Regions from separate parts of the Pseudomonas sp. GD03903 genome, predicted to be linked through region 2. Evidence: predicted binding sites of a transcription regulator. Region 2 holds the regulator's gene; each other region holds the start of a gene.
The links. Region 2 encodes FliA, which starts transcription of late flagellar genes. Its sites were predicted from a motif close to CTAAAGTTTNNNNNNNNNNNGCCGNTAA; they were not measured.

Region 1 (4,954 bases), on a different contig from region 2:
GCGAGCAAGCTCGCTGCTACAGAAAGCCGCATGTCGAATTCACCGACAAACCGATGCCCGTGAGATGGGGTGCATCCGTGCGACCCACGGACATCGGTCTGCTGGCGAAAACCCTGTCACGAGACGGGCCACCGGGCCCGTCCCGAATCCTTGCAGATCAGACGCGGAACGCGCCGATCAGTCGCTTGAGCTCCACCACCTGCCCGGCCAGTTCGCGGCTGGCGCGCTCGGTCTCGCTGGCGCCTTCGGAGGTGCGCTCGCCGGCCTGGTTGATCTCGACGATGTTCTGATCGATGTCGTGGGCCACAGCCGTCTGCTGCTCGGCCGCGGCGGCGATCTGCTGGTTCTGGTCGACGATGGCGCCGACCGCGCTGAGGATATTCTCCAGCGCCTGCTGCACCTGGGCCGACTGGCTGACGGTGCCGTCGGCGGTCTGGTGGCTGCTGCCCATCGCCTTCACGGCGGCGCCCACGCCGTTCTGCAGGCGCGCGATCATCTGCTCGATCTCTTCGGTGGACTGCTGGGTGCGCTTGGCCAGGGTGCGCACTTCGTCGGCGACCACGGCGAAGCCCCTGCCCTGCTCGCCGGCGCGCGCGGCCTCGATGGCGGCGTTGAGCGCCAGCAGGTTGGTCTGTTCGGCGATGCCCTTGATCACGTCCAGCACGCGGCTGATGGAGGCGCTGTCGGCGGCCAGCTGGTTGATCACTGCCACCGATTCGTCGATCTCCCCCGCCAGGCGCTGGATGCTGCCCACCTGGGACTCCACCAGAGCACGGCCGCTGGTGGTTTCCTGATTCACGTTGTGCGCGCTACCCACCGCCACGGCAGCGCTGCGCGCGACTTCCTGGGCGGTTGCGGCCATCTGGTTCATCGCCGTGGCGACCTGTTCGATCTGGTTGCGCTGGCCAGCCACCGCCTGATTGCTTTCGGCGGACACCGACTCCACGCGCACGGTCTGCCGCTCCACTTCACTGACGGTGCGGCCGACCTGCTCGATCAGGTCGTGGATCTTCGACACGGTCTGGTTGAAGGCATCGCCCAGTTCGCCCAGTTCGTCGCGGCTCTGGGCCTGGAAGTTGACGGTCATGTCGCCGGAAGCGACGCGTTCCATCATCTTGCCCAGGCTCTTCAGGGTGGTGCGGGTGGAGACGTAGAAGCCACCGTAGAGGTAGACGATGGAGACGAACACCACCAGCAGCGCGACAACCAGCAGCAGCATCTGCCGCTGCTTGCTGGCCAGGCGCGCCTGCAGCGCACCATCGACGTACTGCAGCACCTGGTCGTCGAGGCGGTAGGTCTGCTCGATCGCCTTGCTGACCTGCTCGTAGAACTCCGGCCACGGCGTGTCGAGGGTGTCGGCCATGACGACCTTGTCCTCGAACAGCTTGCCCATGCTCTTGATGGTTTCACGGCTGGCCTGGGCATCCGCAGACAACGCGCTCTGCGCCGCCGTGCTGGCACCCAGGGCGTCCTGCAGCTTGAGGCCGTACTCGGCGTGGAGCTTTTCCAGTTCCTGCAGCAGGTCATCCAGCTTGCTGCTGGTGGAGGAATTGAGGAACCCCTGCCCCAGCGCCCCGGCCCCCATGGTGCGGCCCTGGCTGAGGGTCTCGGTGACTTGCGGAGTGCCGGAGGTGATCAGTTCGGCAAGCTGACGCAGGTCGCGGGCGTCATCCTGGCTCAGGCCAGCCTGGGACACCAGCAGTTTGTTGAACACCTGTACTTCGCTGAGCAGGCGCGACGCCATGGCCGACTTGCTCTGCAGCGAGCCTTCGGCGTCGACGCCCTTCAGGCTGGCCAGCAGCTCATCGCGCTTGGCGTTGAACTCGGTGATCTGCTCGGCATCCTGGGTGACCGGTTGCAGGGCGCTGATCTGCGCCTGCAGGTCCTTGTGCAACTGGCTGATGCGCGCGTCGAGGCCGGCGGTCTTGCTGGACTGGCCGAGAATCCCGTTGATCTGCAACAGATCGTTGTAGGACTCCAGGTGGCGGCGCACCTGCAGACCGTTGCCGATCAACTGGAGGCTCTCCAGTTCGGCGCGGGTACTGACGAACTGCCCGTAGGAGTCGCGCACCAGGTAGAAGTTGGTAATCAGCATCGGCAGGAAAAACAGCACACTGATCAGGCTGAACTTCATGCCGAAGCTCAGACGGTTCATCAGCGCGATGGCCGGATAGAGCACGGTCCTCACGAAAGACGTCTCCTGTTCCCGTTATTGTTATGTCGCTTGTCGGGGATGGTGCGGCGCGCCCCTGGACGGGTTGTCGCCACGTGCGCTCGGCAGCGCGGCCACTGTCATGCAGCGGCCGTCATCTCGCGCTCTGGAATCGATGTGTACCTGATATCGGCGGGGAGTTCTGTAACTTAAGGTTAAAATGCCATCATCGGACCGGCGGCAGCCGGCCCGACTCGCGGGATCAGAGCAGCAATGTCCAGATGGCGAAGGCCGCGTACCAGAGCACCGCAGAGCGCACCAGCAACTGCCAGAGCGCATCCAGGCTGGCGACGCCCTTGGCACCCAGGCCGCCCTCGTTGAAGTCTTCGGCCACGTAGCCGGCACGCGCCAGCAGACGAGCGGCAGGCACGTCCCAGGCCAGCAGGTCGTGCAGCAGGGTGCGGGTCACCGCGACGAAGTTGCCGACCAGGGCAAAACTCAGCACCAGTGCCCGTGCTGGCAGCCAGTCGAAGGCATGGCGCAACTGTGCGGCGCGCTCGCGCAGCACCGGCTGGCGCCCCTGTTCGGCGGCAATGGCGAGCAGCCGATAGGCCAGTGCAGCCACCGGGCCGAGCAGCGCGTACCAGAAGATCACTGCAAAGAAGGCCTGGTAGGCCTCCCAGACCAACGTGCCCTGCACCACGGCGAACAGATCGTCGTCACCATCGGCCTGGACCTGCACACCCAGGTCACGCTCGGCGACGTGGTAGGCAGCCTGGGCATCTTCACGGCGCCAGGCATCGCGGAACGGCCCGATGGCACGCAGCACATCGCCGCGCCCCAGGCTCCAGACCACCACCAGCAGCTGTACCGGGAGCGCCAGCAGGCCGTAGGCCACCGGCTCGAGGACAGTCAGCAGCAGCGCCAGCAACAGCAGCGGCGGCAGGATCGCCACCAGCAGGCCGAGCCAGGCCTGCGCCAGCAGCGACTTGACGCCACCCACGGTATCCAGCCAGCCGAGCCACCAGCCGTCACGCTGCACCCGCGCACGCCAGTTGGAAAACTTCTCGACCAGCAGCACCAGCAACAGCACCAGGAAACTCATGTCGACTCCTTCTTCGCACCGATATCCGCCAGGAAGCGCGCCCAGTCGAACGCCTCGCCGGGGTCGGTCTTGCGCTCCGGCGCGATGTCGCAATGCCCCTGGATGCGTTCTGCAGTGATCGCGGGGTAAACCTTGCGCAGCTGCCGTGTCAGCTCGGCCAGCACTTCGTACTGGCGGTCACTGTAGGGCTCGATGTCGGTGCCTTCCAGTTCGATGCCGATGGAGAAATCGTTGCAGTTCTCCCGCCCGTCAAAGGTCGACACGCCGGCATGCCAGGCGCGCGAGTTGCAGGAAACGAACTGGAACAGCGAGCCGTCGCGTTCGATGAGGAAATGCGCGGAGACCGTCAGGCTGCAGATGCTGGCAAAGTACGGATGCTCATCGGCGTCCAGGCGGTTCTGGAAGAATTCCTGCACCTTGCAGGTGCCGAACTGGCCGGGCGGCAGGCTGATGTTGTGGATGACCAGCAACGAGACTTCCTCGCCTTCGGGGCGGGCGTTGAAGTTCGGCGAGGGGCAATGCTGGGCTTCGCGGCACCAGCCGGATTCGGGGTCGATCTGCATGGAGACTCCTTGGCAGAGCCCCACTCTAAAGCAGGCGACGGGGGAAATGCACTCGCTGGCGCGGGGCCAGCGGGCTCAGGCGTTCTTCAGACGGCGCAGGTTACCGATCACGGACTCCAGGGCACGGTCGAACAGCAGCGCATCGTCGAGCAGGCGCACGGCGTTGCGGCGGAACTCGACGGCCAGGCTCATGCGGGTCTTCTCCAGCACCTTCATGCCGGTGCGGTTGACGAAGATGTAGCGACCGCTCGGGCGAATCACCGCCGCCAGCTTGCAACGCAGCTTGTGCTCTTCGTCTTCCTGGATCTCCACCCAACTGCCGACACGCAGGTCATCGACCTTGCGCAGCGACTCGTCGTCATCGGCGAAGGCTTCTTCGGGCTCCACCGCACGTGCAGGCTCCGGCGAAGCGAGGACGATCTCCTCCACGACCGCGACCATGGCCGGCTGCGCCGCAGCGGGTGCGATGGCTGCCGGCGCATCCAGCGGATCATCGAGCAACGGCAGGTCGTCGTCGAGGTCGAGCAGCGGTGCTTCCTCGACCTGCTTGTAGCGCTGGAAGGCCTGCACATGCAGCCCTTCCAGGCGGCTGAAGAATTCGCCGGTGGAGAACGGATCGAAGGCGGCCGATGCCAGGCCTTCACGCAGCGACTTGAGCAACTGCGGCACCATCTCCAGCAGGCGCAGACGGGAGTCCGGATCCTCGTGGGGCTCCACGCTCCAGATCAGGTCGTCCATGGTTGCCAGGGCGGCTTCCCACTCAGCGGAATGGGTGCCGTGTTTCAGGCAGGTCAACAACAGGACCTGACTCCAGGCCTCCTGCAGCAGGCGTACCACCACCTCGGGCAGGGTGCGACCCAGCAGGCGCTCGTTAAGCACCCCTTCCACATCCTGGCGAGCCAGTTCGGCGCGAGCACGGCCTTCCTCGGCATCACGGGTGCGCTGCTCCAGCAGGTCGCTGCGGCGGCGCTCGTCGCCGGTAAAGGAGATGAACTCGTCGAGCAGCTCGGAAAAGATCGCCGGGTCGTCGACGAAGTCGTTCAGCAGGCGCATCACCACCTGCTCGATCTTCTGGTACAGGTGGTCGCGCTGGCCGTCCGACTGCTCGGCCCAGCCCAGGGCGGCCGAAGCGAT
Region 2 (4,954 bases):
CGCCCCGGCGGCGGCCAGTGTCGGCCAGCAGGCCCTGGAAGCCATGCGCTTCGAACTCAACGGCCTGCGCGAGCTGATCGAAGTGCAGCTTGGCTCGATCGCCTGGAACCAATTGCAGAACCAGCGTCCGAAACAGGCCAACCTGTGGCGTCGCCTGCAGCGCATGGGCCTGCCGGCCGACCTGTCGCGCAGCCTGCTGGAGCGCGTGGCCTCCATCGCCGATCCGAAGCAGGCCTGGCGCATGCTGCTGGCGCACCTGGCGCGCTCGATCAACACCCCGGAAACCGACCTGCTGGAGCAGGGCGGCGTGATTGCCCTGGTCGGCCCGGCCGGCATGGGCAAGACCACCACCCTGGCCAAGCTCGCCGCCCGCTACGTGCTGAAGTACGGCGCGCAGAGCATCGCCCTGGTGTCGATGGACAGCTTCCGCATCGGCGCGCAGGAGCAGATCAAGACCCTGGGCCGTATCCTCAACGTGCCGGTGACCCTGGTCGATCCGGGCCAGTCGCTGATCCAGGCCATGGCCCCGCTGGCGCGCAAGCGTCTGGTGCTGATCGACACCGCAGGCCTGCCGGCCACCGATCCGGCGCTGCGCATGCAGCTCGAAGCGCTGTCGTCGCTGAGCCTGAACGTGAAGAATTACCTGGTGCTGGCCGCGACCAGCCAGGCCCAGGTGCTCAAGGCCGCCTGGCAGAACTATCGTTCCTGTGGGCTGGCCGGGTGCATCCTGACCAAGCTGGACGAAGCGGGAAGCCTCGGCGAAGCTCTGGCTCTGGCTATCAGCCAGCATCTCCCGGTAGCCTATCTGGCTGATGGACCGAAGATTCCGGATGACCTGCAAGTGGCACGCGCGCACCAACTGGTCAGCCGTGCGGTGAGCCTGCAGTCGCCGGAAGAGCCCAGTGAAGACGCCATGGCCGACATGTTCGCCGGCCTTTACCAGCAGCCGGTGCGTCGCGCCAGCTGAAGATTGTGAGCCCCGGGTGGGGCGTGGGGTGGCCGGTTGAGCCGCCCAAGCGATGCGGATGCTCTGCTAGACGATCCGCGAGCACCGGAGGCGGTGGAGCACCGCAGCCGGATTAGCCGAAGCGTTTGATGCGCAACGGTCGAACGACGAGACAAGGTATTGATATGGGTATGCATCCGGTTCAGGTAATCGCAGTCACCGGTGGCAAGGGTGGCGTGGGCAAGACCAATGTGTCGGTGAATCTGTCGCTGGCGCTGGCCGATCTGGGCCGCCGCGTCATGCTGCTGGACGCCGACCTGGGCCTGGCCAACGTCGACGTGCTGCTGGGTCTGTCGCCCAAGCGCACGCTGGCCGACGTGATCGAAGGCGAATGCGACCTGCGCGACGTGATCCTCCAGGGGCCCGGCGGCATCCGCATCGTCCCCGCGGCCTCGGGCACCCAGAGCATGGTGCACCTCACGCCGATGCAGCATGCCGGGCTGATCCAGGCGTTCAGCGACATCAGCGACAACATCGACGTGCTGGTGGTGGACACCGCCGCCGGCATCGGCGACTCGGTGGTGAGCTTCGTCCGCGCTGCCCAGGAAGTGCTGCTGGTCGTCTGTGATGAACCCACGTCCATCACCGATGCCTACGCTTTGATCAAGCTGCTCAATCGCGACTACGGCATGACCCGTTTCCGCGTACTGGCAAACATGGCGCACAGCCCCCAGGAGGGGCGCAACCTGTTCGCCAAGCTGACCAAGGTCACCGACCGCTTCCTCGACGTGGCGCTGCAGTACGTCGGCGCCATCCCCTACGACGAGTCGGTGCGCAAGGCGGTGCAGAAGCAGCGCTCGGTGTATGAGGCGTTCCCGCGCAGCAAGGCGTCCCTGGCCTTCCGTGCGGTGGCGCAGAAGGTCGACAGCTGGCCGCTGCCGGCCAACCCACGAGGGCACCTGGAGTTCTTCGTCGAGCGCCTGGTGCAACATCCCACGGGTTCGGCCGTATGATCGCGGCCTCCGGAGCGCGTATGTACAGCAAGGCACAGGCGCACAACTCCCAGGAACTGCTGATCCAGCGACACGCCCCGCTGGTCAAGCGCATCGCCTACCACCTGCTGGGCCGCCTGCCGGCCAGCGTGCAGGTGGAGGACCTGATGCAGGCCGGCATGATCGGCCTGCTGGAGGCAGCGAAGAAATACGATTCGGGCAAGGGCGCGAGCTTCGAAACCTACGCCGGCATCCGCATCCGCGGCGCCATGCTCGACGAAGTGCGCAAGGGCGACTGGGCCCCGCGTTCGGTGCACCGCAACACCCGCATGGTCAGTGACGCCATCCGTGCCGTCGAGGCGCGCACCGGACGCGACGCTAAAGATCAGGAGGTTGCTGCCGAACTCAATATGAGCCTCGAAGATTATTACGGCATCCTCAGCGACACCCAGGGCAGCCGTCTGTACAGCTTCGATGACATGTTGCAGGACGGTGAACAGGGTAGCGGCCTTGCCGAAGACGCTTCGCACCACGACAACGAGCCGTCCCACGGGCTGGAAGATGAACGCTTCCAGGCGGCCCTGGCCGATGCCATCACCAAGCTGCCCGAGCGCGAGCGGCTGGTGCTGGCCCTGTACTACGACGAGGAACTCAACCTCAAGGAGATCGGCGAGGTGCTGGGCGTCAGCGAATCGCGCGTCAGCCAGCTGCACAGCCAGTGCGCCGCGCGCCTGCGTTCGCGACTGGCGGAGTGGCGCGCTCGCTGAGCATCGGGTAGTTTCGCGCCTGCTTGTTCCTAGCGAAAAGGCTGAAGGTATTTTCCTTCGGCAAGTTAGAGGCTTACGAATTTTTTGGGTGACGTTCCCTTGACGCGCCCACAGCAAAGAGCGCTCGGCGTTCAATGAATTGACGGCACGCCCGCCAGGGCGCGTTTGGTATCGATGGAGGCAGGTTTGGACAAGAACATGAAAATTCTCATCGTGGACGACTTTTCCACGATGAGGCGCATCATCAAGAACCTCCTGCGGGACCTGGGGTTCACCAACACCGCAGAAGCCGATGACGGCACCACTGCGCTGCCGATGCTGCACAGCGGCAACTTCGACTTCCTCGTGACCGACTGGAACATGCCCGGCATGACCGGCATCGACCTGCTGCGTGCGGTCCGCGCCGACGAGCGCCTGAAGCACCTGCCGGTTCTGATGGTCACCGCCGAAGCCAAGCGCGACCAGATCATCGAAGCTGCCCAGGCCGGGGTCAACGGCTATGTGGTCAAGCCTTTCACCGCCCAGGTGCTGAAAGAAAAGATCGAGAAGATTTTCGAGCGGGTCGGCAGCTGAGGCTGGCCAAGAGGGCGTCATGGATTTCAACGAATCCGCGGGTGACTTCGAGTCGACCCTGAAAAAACACGCGCGCGAATTGGTCGACTGCCTCGAACGCGGCGAAGTCCAGACTGCCGTGCAACTGATCTCCGAGCTCAACCAGGCGCGCGATCGCGGTCTTTACCAGGAAGTGGGCAAGCTCACCCGTGAGCTGCACAACGCCATCGTCAACTTCCAGATCGACCCCAGTTCCCCCCGCGCCCAGGAAGTTTCGCAGATCGCTGACGCGACTGATCGCCTGTCCTACGTGGTGACGATGACCGAGAAAGCGGCCAATCGCACCATGGATCTGGTGGAAGAGTGCACGCCGGTGGTGATGCACATCGAGACCCAGGCCAAGGAGCTGCAGGAAGACTGGTCGCGCTTCATGCGCCGCGAGCTGGGCCCCGAGGCCTTCCGTGACCTGGCCAAGCGCGTCGAGCAGTTCCTCTACCTCAGCGCCCAGGACAGCCGCAAGCTTTCCGCGCACCTGAACGACATCCTGCTGGCGCAGGACTTCCAGGACCTTACCGGGCAGGTGATCAAGCGCGTCACCAAGCTGGTGACCGAGGTCGAATCGAACCTGGTCAAGCTGGTCTGGATGGCGGGGCAGGTCGATCGCTACGCCGGCATCGAGCATGACCACGACGGCATGCGCGACGCGGTGGAAAAAGAAAGATCGTCCAAGGGTGAAGGTCCGCAGATTGCTGCCGATACAAGAAAGGACGTCGTGTCCGGTCAGGACGATGTCGACGATCTGTTGTCCAGCCTTGGTTTTTAAGCGTCCGCTGACGCTGTAGAGGGAGCACCCGAATGAGCTTCGACGCCGATGACGAAATCCTCCAGGACTTCCTGGTGGAGGCCGGCGAGATCCTCGAGCTACTGTCCGAACAACTGGTCGAGCTGGAAAGCCGCCCGGAAGACATGGACCTGCTCAATGCCATCTTCCGTGGCTTCCACACCGTCAAGGGTGGGGCGGGCTTCCTCCAGCTGAACGCGCTGGTGGAGTGCTGCCACATCGCCGAGAACGTCTTCGACATGCTGCGCAAGGGCGAACGCCGCGTGGATGCCGAGCTGATGGACGTGATGCTGCAGGCGCTGGATACCGTCAACGTCATGTTCCAGCAGGTGCGTGACGCGCAGGAGCCGACCCCGGCCACTCCCGAGCTGTTGGCCGCGCTGTCGCGTCTGGCTGACCCGAACGCTGCTCCCGCCGAAGCTCCGGCTCCCGCCCCGGTCGTTGCCGAACCCGTTGCGCCAGAGGCCCCGGCGGCTCCTGCGGCGTATGGCGACATCACCGACGCCGAGTTCGAGCAACTGATGGATGCCCTCGAACCCGCTGCCGATACACCCGCCGCGCCGGTTGGTGGCGGTGGCGACGACATCACCGATGACGAGTTCGAAGCGCTGCTTGACCAGCTGCACGGCAAGGGCCAGTTCAGCGCCGGCGCCAAGGAGCCCGCCAAGGCGGCTCCGGCTCCCGCCGCCGAGACACCGGCCGCCAGCGACGAGATCAGTGACGACGAGTTCGAAGCGTTGCTTGACCAGTTGCACGGCAAGGGCCAGTTCACCGGTGCGAAGGAAGAAGCCGCCGCTGCCGCCGAGCCGAAAGCCGAGGAAGCTCCGGCTGCCAGCGGCGACGACAACATCACCGA
Region 3 (4,954 bases), on a different contig from region 2:
AATCAATGGCATGAAGCGCAACGAAGAAGGCCAGCTTTTCAGCTGGCCTTCTTCGTTTCCTACTGCTGCTTGTTCAGCTCGTCGAGTTTCAGCGTGCCACCGTCGTCGAACAGGTTGAGCTTCTGCTTGAGCTGGTCCGGCGGCACGGGGTCGCCCTGCCTGGCCGGCGCGGCATTCGGGGCATCCGGAGCACCCGGCGCAGCTTGTGCCCCCGGCACGGCAGGCGCGGCGCCATCGGCCGGTTTCTCAGCGCCACCGTCCTGTCCCTCGATGGCACGCTGGGCCTTCTTGGTCAGGACAATGATGTCGATGCGGCGATTCACCGGGTTCAGCGGCTGGTCGCGGTCGAACAGCGCCGAGGAGGCGTAACCCACCACGCGGGCGATCTGGTCTTCCGGGTAGCCGCCGGCTTCCAGCGTGCGGCGCGCCGCGTTGGCGCGGTTGGCCGACAGCTCCCAGTTGCCGAAGTCGCCGTTGCCGGCGTAGGGCTTGGCGTCGGTGTGGCCACTGATGCTGATCTTGTTCGGCACCTGCTTGATGGTCTCGGCCAGCGCCAGCAGGATGTCCTCGAAATACGACTGCAGGCGCGCGCTGCCCAGGTCGAACATCGGCCGGTTGTCCGAATCGACGATCTGGATACGCAGCCCGTCCTGGGTGATCTCGAAGAGGATCTGGTCCTTGAAGCGCTTCAGCGTCGGGTTCTCGTCGACCTTGTTCTGCAGCTCCTGCAGCAGCAGCTCCAGGCGCTCCTTCTCCACCTGCTCGGCGACGTCCTGGGCCTGTTGCTCGGTGACCTTGGCGTTCTCGTCCGGGTTGATGCGCGTCTCGTCGGCGTCCGGCTGGGCCTGGATCTGCGGGTTCAGCGTCTTGTCCGGCGCCGGCGTCGGCGTGCCGCCCAGGTCGATGACGTAGGGACTGGCGCTCTCGGTGAAACCGATGGGGTCCTGGAAGTAGCCGGAGATGGCCTTCTTCTGCTCGGGCGTGGCCGAAGACAGCAGCCAGAGCACGAGGAAGAACGCCATCATGGCGGTGGCGAAGTCGGCGAAGGCGATCTTCCAGCCACCGCCATGGTGGCCGGCGGCATAGCGCTTGATGCGCTTGACGATGATCGGCTGGTTGTTATCCATGCTTAGCGCCCACGTACCGCCTGTTCCAGCTCACTGAAGCTGGGACGATGCGCCGGCAGCAGCACCTTGCGGCCGAACTCCACGGCCAGCGACGGCGGCATGCCGGAGGCAGATGCCACCAGGCAGGCCTTGATCGCTTCGTAGAGGTTCAGCTCTTCCTTGGCGTCGTGCTCCAGGGCGTTGGACAGCGGGCCGACGAAACCGTAGGCGGCGAGAATACCGAGGAAGGTACCCACCAGCGCCGCGGCGACGTGGTGGCCGATCTCGGCCTGGCTGCCCTGGCCGAGCAGCGCCATGGTGATCACGATACCCAGTACCGCGGCGACGATACCGAAGCCTGGCAGGGCATCGGCGACGCGGGTCACCGCGTGGGCGGGGTGTTCGAGGTCTTCCTTGAGGCTGCCCAGTTCCATGTCGAACAGGCCTTCCAGCTCGTGCGGCGCCATGTTGCCGGAGGACATGATGCGCAGGTAGTCGCAGACGTAGGCGGTCATGCGGTCATCCTTGAGCACTGCCGGGTACTTGCTGAAGATCGGGCTGGCAGCCGGGTCCTCGACGTCGGCCTCGATGGCCATCATGCCCTCGCGGCGGCTCTTGTTGAGCACCTCATAGAGCATGCCCAGCACTTCCAGATAGAAAGTGTGGGTGAAGCGGTTGCCGAACATCTTCGGCGCCTTCTTCAGCACGGTCATGAAGGTGCTGCCAGGGTTGGCCTGGAGGAAGGCGCCCAGCGCGGCACCGCCGATGATCAGCACCTCGAACGGCTGGATGATGGCAGCAATCTTGCCGCCGGAGAGCATGTAGCCGCCGAGCACGCTACCCAGAATGACGATGATGCCGATGATTTTTGCCATGGGGACCGGACTGAAACTGTGAACAGAAAGGAGGCATGATTCCCGCCTCCCTGTTGTTATCGGAGATTTCGGGCAAGACTATAGGCCGAAAACACTAAAAACCAGTTCGGCGCCTCACGCATGTCTAAGCAAGTGCTTCATCCAGAGCGTCTCAAGGCCTGGCTTAACCAGCTGGAAGATCTGCCTTTGCCGGTTCCACTGGAACAGCGCGATGACATTCGCCGGGCGCTGAACGACAGTCGCCGCTCGATCCGGGACATTTCCGAACTGCTGCAGGACGCACCAACGCTGGCGTTCGCCATCCTGCGCGAAGCCAACCGCGTACCCAGTGTGCGGGACAATCCGGCGGAAAGCCTGGAAGTGGCCCTCAATCGCCTGGGGCTGGCACGTGTCACCCAGTTGCTGGATAGCCTGCCGGCGATGCCGGAGGCACAGATGCCCCGCGCGCTCAGTCAGTTGCTACTGATCAGCCGCCATGCCATGCAGCAGGCCAGCGGCCTGTTCGCCAACCGCCTGGCGCGGCTCTGGCAGGAAATCCACTGGGGCAGCCTGTTCACCCTCGCGCCGTTGTGGGCGCTGGCCACCGCCAGACCGGAGCTGATGGAGAACTGGCAGCGCCAGGTCTACGGCCTGGGCCGCTGCAGCAGCGAAGTCGAAGAGGAACTGCTCGGCACTCCCCTGCTGCCCTTGTGTCGCGCGCTGGCCGACAGCTGGCGACTGCCGGACTGGGTCGGCCAGGGCTACGCCCTGCTCAGCGACGACAAGCGCCTGCTGGTGCGCGCCCTGCACGTCGCCCACACCGAACATGAGCCGCTGGGCCAGCAGCAGCGCCTGGATGCCGACCCGGAACTGCAACGCTGGCTGACCCGCCCGGCCAACACCATTCTCCTGGCCAACAGCATCGCCATGGCCGCGCACCAGTCCTGGGGCGGCGTGCACATGCTGCGCTGGCAGCGCCTGACCAGCCTCTACCTGCAGATGCCGCTGGAAGAGTTGCAACAGACCGTCCACGGCCTCGCCGCGCAGAGCGCCCGTCACCACGCCCGTCCGCTGCTCTGGCACCCGGCCGAGGCGCTGCTGTGGCCCTGGGAGGCGCGCCGCTGGCTCAACGGCCCGAAGGCCGCAGAACCGGCCAAGGCGCCGGATACGCTGGCCGAATGGCGCCAGCACTGTAGCCGCCTGATGCAGACGCCCAGCCCGTTCGGCAACGCCGTGCAACTGCTCGACTGCGCCAGCGACGCCCTGCAGGCCTGCGGGCTGCAACGCGGGATGATCCTGCTGGCCGACAAGGGTGGCAGTTGGCTGCAGGCGCGCCGGCACTTCGGCCTGGACAGCGAGATTGGCGACTTCAAGCTGGAAGTCGCCGCCAGCCCGGTGCTGCGCAAACTCCTGCAACAACCCGGGCAACTGCGCCTGAGCCCAGCCAACATGGCCGAGTTCTCGGCGCTGATCCCCGGCTCGCTGAAGGCGCTGCTGCCCAGCGAACACCTGCTGCTGCGCTCGCTGGGCAACGGCGCGCGAGTCGTCATGCTGGTCGTCTGCGACCGCCTGGAGCAGCCACTGGCGGACTTTCACGCCCAGGCCTTCGGCCGCACCGCGCAGTGCATCGAGCACGCGGTGAAGCAGATGGCGCGGGGCTCGTGATCCGGGAAAGGTTTGCGCCCCGCCTTCCGCCCTTTAAACTAACCGGCCTCACGGGGTAGCCCAGGGCACGCGCTCACGTTGCCTCCCCCACCTTTTTCGCCGGGAGTCTCCGCCATGTCCGCCTTCTCCGCCCTGCCCCTGGTGATCGAACCGGCTGACCTCGCCAGCCGTCTCGATGCTCCGGAACTGATTCTGGTCGACCTGACCAGCGCCGCGCGCTACGCCCAGGGTCACATCCCCGGCGCCCGCTTCGTCGCGCCCGCGCGCACCCAGCTGGGCGGCACGCCGGCGCCCGGCCTGCTGCCGGCCAAGGCCGACCTGGAGGCGCTGTTCGGCGAACTGGGCCACAACCCCGATGCCGTCTATGTGGTCTATGACGACGAGGGCGGTGGCTGGGCCGGCCGCTTCATCTGGCTGCTCGACGTGATCGGCCACGACAACTATCACTACGTCGACGGCGGCCTGCATGCCTGGCTCGCCGACGGCCTGCCGCTGAGCGAGGACGTCCCCGCCGCGGCCGGCGGCCCGCTGCCGCTGACCCTGCACGACGAACCCACCGCCACCCGCGAATACCTGCAGAGCCGCCTGGGCGCCGCCGACCTGGCCGTCTGGGACGCCCGCAACCCCAGCGAGTACAGCGGCCAGAAAGTCCTCGCCGCCAAGGGCGGGCATGTGCCGGGCGCCGTCAATTTCGAATGGACCGCCGGCATGGACCCGGCCCGCGCCCTGCGCATCCGTACCGATATGCCGCAGATCCTCGAGGACCTGGGCATCACCAAGGACAAGGAAGTGATCACCCACTGCCAGACTCACCACCGCTCCGGCTTCACCTACCTGGTGGCCAAGGCCCTCGGATATCCGCGGGTCAAGGGCTATGCCGGTTCCTGGTCGGAATGGGGCAACCATCCCGACACCCCCGTAGAGGTTTAAGGAATGTCGTTCAAAGATCGTCTGTTCATCCTCGCCCAGTACCTGCTGCCGCATCACCTGCTGTCGCGCCTGATCGGCTGCGCTGCGGAATGCCGCGCCCCCTGGTTCAAGGACCGTCTGATTCCCTGGTTCGCCCGTCGCTACCAGGTGGACATGCGCGAAGCCCAGGTCGAGGACCTGCGTGCCTATGAGCACTTCAATGCCTTCTTCACCCGTGCCCTGAAAGACGGCGCCCGGCCACTGGACGAAAGCGCAGGCGCGGTGCTCTGCCCCGCCGACGGCGCCATCAGCCAGCTCGGCCCGATCGAGCACGGCCGCGTGTTCCAGGCCAAGGGCCACAGCTACAGCCTGATGGAACTGCTGGGCGGCGACGCCGAGCGCGCCGCGCCGTTCATGGGT
Region 4 (4,954 bases), on a different contig from region 2:
GACGTATCGACTGACCATGAAAAAGGCCCGCATTGCGCGGGCCTCTTTCATTGCAGGGTGCAAATCAGACGCGGAAGCGGCTGACCAGCACTTGCAGCTCATTGCCCAGGCGCGCCAGCTCGACGCTGGAAGCGGCGGTTTCCTCGCTGGCGGCAGCAGTCTGTTCGGAGATGTCGCGCACGTTCATCACGCTGCGGTTGATCTCCTCGGCCACGGCGCTCTGCTGCTCGGAGGCGGCGGCGATCTGCTGGTTCATCGACTGGATGGTCGACACGGTGCGGGTGATCGCGCCCAGGCGCTCACCGGCGCGGCGGGTCAGGTCGACAGTGCTGACGGTCAGGTCGCGGCTGGTTTCCATCATCTGCACGGCCTGCTGGGTGCCGCTCTGCAGGCCGGCGATCAGTTCCTCGATCTCTTCGGTGGAGGACTGGGTGCGCTGCGCCAGGCCGCGCACCTCGTCGGCCACCACGGCGAAGCCACGCCCGGCGTCGCCCGCGCGGGCGGCCTCGATGGCGGCGTTGAGCGCCAGCAGGTTGGTCTGCTCGGCTACCGCCTTGATCACGTCCAGCACGCTGCCGATCTTCTCACTCTCACGCTTGAGCTTGAGCACCGACTCGTTGGTGCGGCTGACTTCGCCAGCCAGGCGGTCCATCTGGTTCACTGCTTCGTTCACCGCACCTTCGCCGTCGCGGGCCTGGCGGTCGGCAGCGGAGGCGGCCTCGGAGGCTTCCTCGGCGTTGCGCGCGACTTCCTGCACGGTGGCGGCCATCTCGTTCATCGCGGTGGCGACCTGGTCGGTCTCGGTCTTCTGGTTGTTGACCCCGGCGCTGGTCTGCTCGGTCACCGCGGACAGTTCCTCGGCGGCGCTGGCGATCTGCGTCACGCCATCGTGGATGCGGCCGATCAGCTCGCGCAGGGACAGGTTCATGCGCTGCATGCTCTTCTGCAGCTGGCCCAGCTCGTCGTGGCGGGTGGTCGGGATATCCCGGCTGAGGTCGCCGTCGGCGATGCGCTCGGCGTGGCCCAGTACGTCACGCAGCGGATTGACGATCTGCACGGTGATGATCCAGGCGGCGATGCTGCCCAGCACCAGGGCGATCAGCGTGGCCAGGCCCAGCAGGGTCTTGGCCTGGGCGACGCCGGCGTCGCGCTTGGCGGTCTGGGTAGCGGTCAGCTCGTTGCTCAGCTTCTCGATCTGCTGGCCGCTGTCGCGCATACGGTCGCGGGCGGCCTGGCTGTCGTTGACCTCGTTGCGGTAGTTGGTCAGCGCGTTGCGGTAGGTCTCCAACGCATCGAGGGTGGCGCGGAATTCTCCGTTGAGTTCGGCCGGCGAGGTACTCATGTCGCTCTTCACGCCGTCGATCAGCTTCTGCAGGGCAGAGAAGGCCGGTTGCTCCAGGTTCTGTGCGTCGGTGCTGGTGTAGGCCATCACCTGCAGGCGCGCCTGCATGACGGCGCGGCCAATGCCGGCGAGGTCCTGCAGGTGCTGCAGGCTTTCCACGCTGGCGCTGTTGACCAGCTTCTGCTCGGCTTTCTGCAGGCCCTCGCTGACTGCGCCGGCGGCCTGGATCAGCACCTGCTTGGCGGCATCGCGCTCTTCGAAGGACTTCAGCAACTGGGCGTACAGCTTGCGGTATTCCACGCTCAGCTCATGCTGCTGGTCGATGACGCGACGGTCCTCGGCCTCGCTGAACTTTTCGTTCAGCGCGCGGTGGCGCTGGTCCAGCTTGTCCAGTGTATCGAGCACCAGCCTGGCGTCTTCCGGAGCGCGGGTGGACTGGAACTTCAGGCGGGCGATGCGCAGGTCCTTGGCGATCGAGATCAGCTCGGAAATCTCGCCGAGCTTGTCTCCCCGGTTGATCACATTGCCCAGGTTGATCCAGCCGGTAAGGGCGATCAGCAGGGTGAGCAGCAGCACCAGGCCGAAGCCTGCGGCGAGTTTGAGTTTGACAGTCAGGTTGTTGAACCAGCGAAACATGAAGGCGGCGCTCCAGGGGTTGTACGGGGCCGGTACGCATGGCTGAGCAGGAAATGCGCAGAGTGGGGACGACCGGTACCGCTGATATCGGCGCGGGCGCGTGGAACTGAAGAGTTCCGGGGTGCTTTTTCTGACTGGCGGTTCACGCTGGAGGCCGCGTGGTTACTGGCTTTGCGCCAGTTTGAGTTAGAACAGTCGTGCCAGAAGGGCGGTCACGGCAGTCTCGACGCGCAAGATGCGTTCACCCAGTTGTACGGGATTCAGGCCGGCCTCTCGCAGCTTGTCGACCTCGTAGGGAATCCAGCCGCCCTCCGGGCCGATCGCCAGCGTCACGGGTTCGCTCAACGCACGCGGGCACTCGGGCCAGGGGCCGGGGTGGCCGATCAGGCCGAGGCTGCCGGCAGCGAGGGCGGGCAGGCGATCCTCGACGAAGGGCTTGAAGCGCTTCTCGATGATGACCTCGGGCAGCGCCGTATCGCGGGCTTGTTCGAGGCCCAGGATCAGTTGCTCGCGAATGGCCTCGGGCTCGAGGAAGGGCGTCTGCCAGAAGCTCTTTTCCACCCGGTAGCTGTTGAGCAGCACCAGGCGCGGCACGCCCATGGCGGCCACGGTCTGCAGCACTCGGCGGAGCATCTTCGGGCGGGGCAGGGCGAGCAGCAGGGTCAGCGGCAGTTTCACCGGCGGGGCCTGGTCGAAGCTGACCTGCAACTCGGCCTCGTTGGCTTCCAGGCGCAGCAGGTGGCCTTCGCCCATCAGGCCGCCGAGTCGGCCCACGCGCAGGCGGTCGCCGCTTTCGGCGCGGTGGACTTCCTGCATGTGCGTCAGGCGGCGGTCGCGCAGGATCACGCGGTCCGCCGCGACGAAGTCGGCGTCGTCGAGCAGCAGCAGGTTCACGGACGGGTAGCCGGCGGCTGGTCGCCCTTGGGCTCGTCGTCTTCGGTTTCCGGCCCGCGTTTGCGGATCAGGTGGCTGAACAGTACGCCAGCCTCGAACAGCATCCACATCGGCACTGCCAGCAAGGTCTGCGACAGCGGATCCGGCGGGGTGAGAACCATGCCGACCACGAAGCAGCCGATGATCACGTAGGGGCGGATCTTCTTCAGGTAGGCCACGTCGACCACGCCGATCCATACCAGCAGGACAGTGGCCACGGGAATCTCGAAGGCCACGCCGAAGGCGAACAGCAGGGTGAGGAAGTCTAGGTAGCTGTTGATGTCGGTCATCGGCGTCACGCCTTCCGGGGCCTGGCCGAGGAAGAAGTGGAACATCAACGGGAACACCAGGAAGTAGGCGAAGGCCATGCCGGCGTAGAACAGTATGATGCTGGAGGCCAGTAGCGGCAGGGCGACGCGCTTCTCGTGCTTGTACAGGCCGGGGGCGATGAAGCCCCAGATCTGGCCGAGGATCACCGGCATGGCAATCAGCACGGCAACGATCATGGTCAGCTTCAGCGGCGCGAGGAAGGCTGACGCCGGGTCGATGGCGATCATCGTCGCGCCTTCGGGCAGGAAGCGCCGCAGCGGCTCGGAAGCCAGCGCGTAGATCTTCTGCGAGAAGTACAGGAGACCGATGAAGATCACGAAGATCGCGATCACGCAGCGCAGCAAACGATTGCGCAGTTCGGTCAGGTGCGAGACCAGGGGCATTTCCTGGTCTTGTTCGGGCTGGTCGGGCTTTTCGGCGCTCATGGGCTACGCGGCGTCTCGGACGAAGCGGACGGCTGGCTCGGCGCCGGCGTCTCGCTTGGGGCTTGCGCCTGGGGCGCAGCGACAGGTTCTGCCGGAGCGGCGGGTGCCGCTTCCGGGGTGGCGACAGGGGCGATGCCCGCGCCTGGCAGGCTGTTCAGCCGGCTGTTGGGCGCGATACTCGGTGCCGCAGGCGACTCGCTCGTCGCCCCTTGGCTGTCGGGCTGGGCCGGCTGCTGCGGGTTGAAGGCTTCGCGGGCCTGGTCCTGCAGGTCGGTCAGCGGCGCCATCAGCTTCTTGGCTTCCTGTTCCATCTGCAGGATGTGCTCGTTGTGCAACTGGCGGCGGATTTCATCCGCACCCAGTTCGCGCTCCACTTCCGTCTTGATGGCGTTGAAGCTGCGCTTGAGCCGGCCGATCCACAGGCCGGCCGTGCGCGCGGCACCCGGCAGGCGGTCGGGGCCGAGCACCAGCAGGGCGACTAGGCCCACCAGCAGCAGTTCGCTGAAGCTGATACCGAACATGAATCAGTCCTTGCGCGCCGGCTCTTCGACCTTGTGCGCCTGGGCGTCGATGGTGTGCGGCTGGTTCAGCGGCGGGTTGCCGGCAGCGGCGCTCGGGTCCTTCTTGTCGTCTTCCTCGGTGTTCATTGCCTTGCGGAAGCCCTTGATGGCTTCGCCGACATCCGAACCCAGGTTCTTCAGGCGCTTGGTGCCGAAGACCAGGACCACGACGATCAGGATGACTACCCAGTGTTTCCAGTCAAAGATGCCCATCTTGTTTTCCTCGCAAAGTTGTCGGGTTCAGGCTGACGGCTGGCGCGCGGCTTTCTCGTCGTGCCCGGAAAGGCCGAAGCGGCGGTCCAGCTCGTCCAGTACCGCCTGCGGGTGCTGGCCGAGGGCGGCGAGCATCACCAGGGAGTGGAACCAGAGGTCGGCCGTTTCGTAGATCAGGTCCGTGCAATCACCGCTGGTGGCGGCGTCCTTGGCGGCAAGAATGGTTTCCACCGACTCTTCGCCAACCTTCTCCAGGATCTTGTTCAGGCCCTTGTGATACAGGCTGGCCACGTAGGAGCTGTCCGGTGCGGCATTCTTGCGCGCTTCGAGGACTTCCGCCAGACGGGCGAGGGTATCAGTGCTCATGGGGTTTTCCTGTACCTACGTGGGAGTAGATGGCATCCGGGTCCTTGAGGACCGGGTCGACGGTCTGCCAGGCGCCGTTCTCGAACACCCGGTAGAAGCAGCTCTCGCGGCCAGTGTGGCAGGCGATGCCGCCCAGTTGCTCGACCATC

Region 1: a site for FliA is predicted at 2,339-2,366, ahead of N5C91_RS18110 (methyl-accepting chemotaxis protein). Genes of this name have one in related genera too.
Region 3: a site for FliA is predicted at 2,038-2,065, ahead of motA (flagellar motor stator protein MotA). Genes of this name have one in related genera too.
Region 4: a site for FliA is predicted at 2,063-2,090, ahead of N5C91_RS26035 (methyl-accepting chemotaxis protein). Genes of this name have one in related genera too.

The regions. Positions count from the first base shown of each region.
Region 1 is NZ_JAOCBT010000010.1:194,232-199,185, forward strand. Features, by position in the region: gene N5C91_RS18110 (methyl-accepting chemotaxis protein) at 158-2,188, opposite strand; gene ampE (regulatory signaling modulator protein AmpE) at 2,415-3,257, opposite strand; gene ampD (1,6-anhydro-N-acetylmuramyl-L-alanine amidase AmpD) at 3,254-3,820, opposite strand; gene N5C91_RS18125 (DUF1631 domain-containing protein) at 3,896-4,954, opposite strand, start outside.
Region 2 is NZ_JAOCBT010000015.1:53,916-58,869, reverse strand. Features, by position in the region: gene flhF (flagellar biosynthesis protein FlhF) at 1-967, shown strand, start outside; gene fleN (flagellar synthesis regulator FleN) at 1,132-1,959, shown strand; gene fliA (RNA polymerase sigma factor FliA) at 1,956-2,705, shown strand; gene N5C91_RS21655 (chemotaxis response regulator CheY) at 2,904-3,278, shown strand; gene N5C91_RS21650 (protein phosphatase CheZ) at 3,298-4,080, shown strand; gene N5C91_RS21645 (chemotaxis protein CheA) at 4,113-4,954, shown strand, end outside.
Region 3 is NZ_JAOCBT010000001.1:496,727-501,680, reverse strand. Features, by position in the region: gene motB (flagellar motor protein MotB) at 60-1,127, opposite strand; gene motA (flagellar motor stator protein MotA) at 1,130-1,981, opposite strand; gene N5C91_RS02155 (HDOD domain-containing protein) at 2,102-3,625, shown strand; gene rhdA (thiosulfate sulfurtransferase) at 3,740-4,555, shown strand; gene asd (archaetidylserine decarboxylase) at 4,559-4,954, shown strand, end outside.
Region 4 is NZ_JAOCBT010000022.1:32,247-37,200, reverse strand. Features, by position in the region: gene N5C91_RS26035 (methyl-accepting chemotaxis protein) at 65-1,978, opposite strand; gene N5C91_RS26030 (16S rRNA (uracil(1498)-N(3))-methyltransferase) at 2,165-2,872, opposite strand; gene tatC (twin-arginine translocase subunit TatC) at 2,869-3,666, opposite strand; gene tatB (Sec-independent protein translocase protein TatB) at 3,663-4,187, opposite strand; gene N5C91_RS26015 (twin-arginine translocase TatA/TatE family subunit) at 4,191-4,439, opposite strand; gene N5C91_RS26010 (phosphoribosyl-ATP diphosphatase) at 4,467-4,805, opposite strand; gene hisI (phosphoribosyl-AMP cyclohydrolase) at 4,795-4,954, opposite strand, start outside.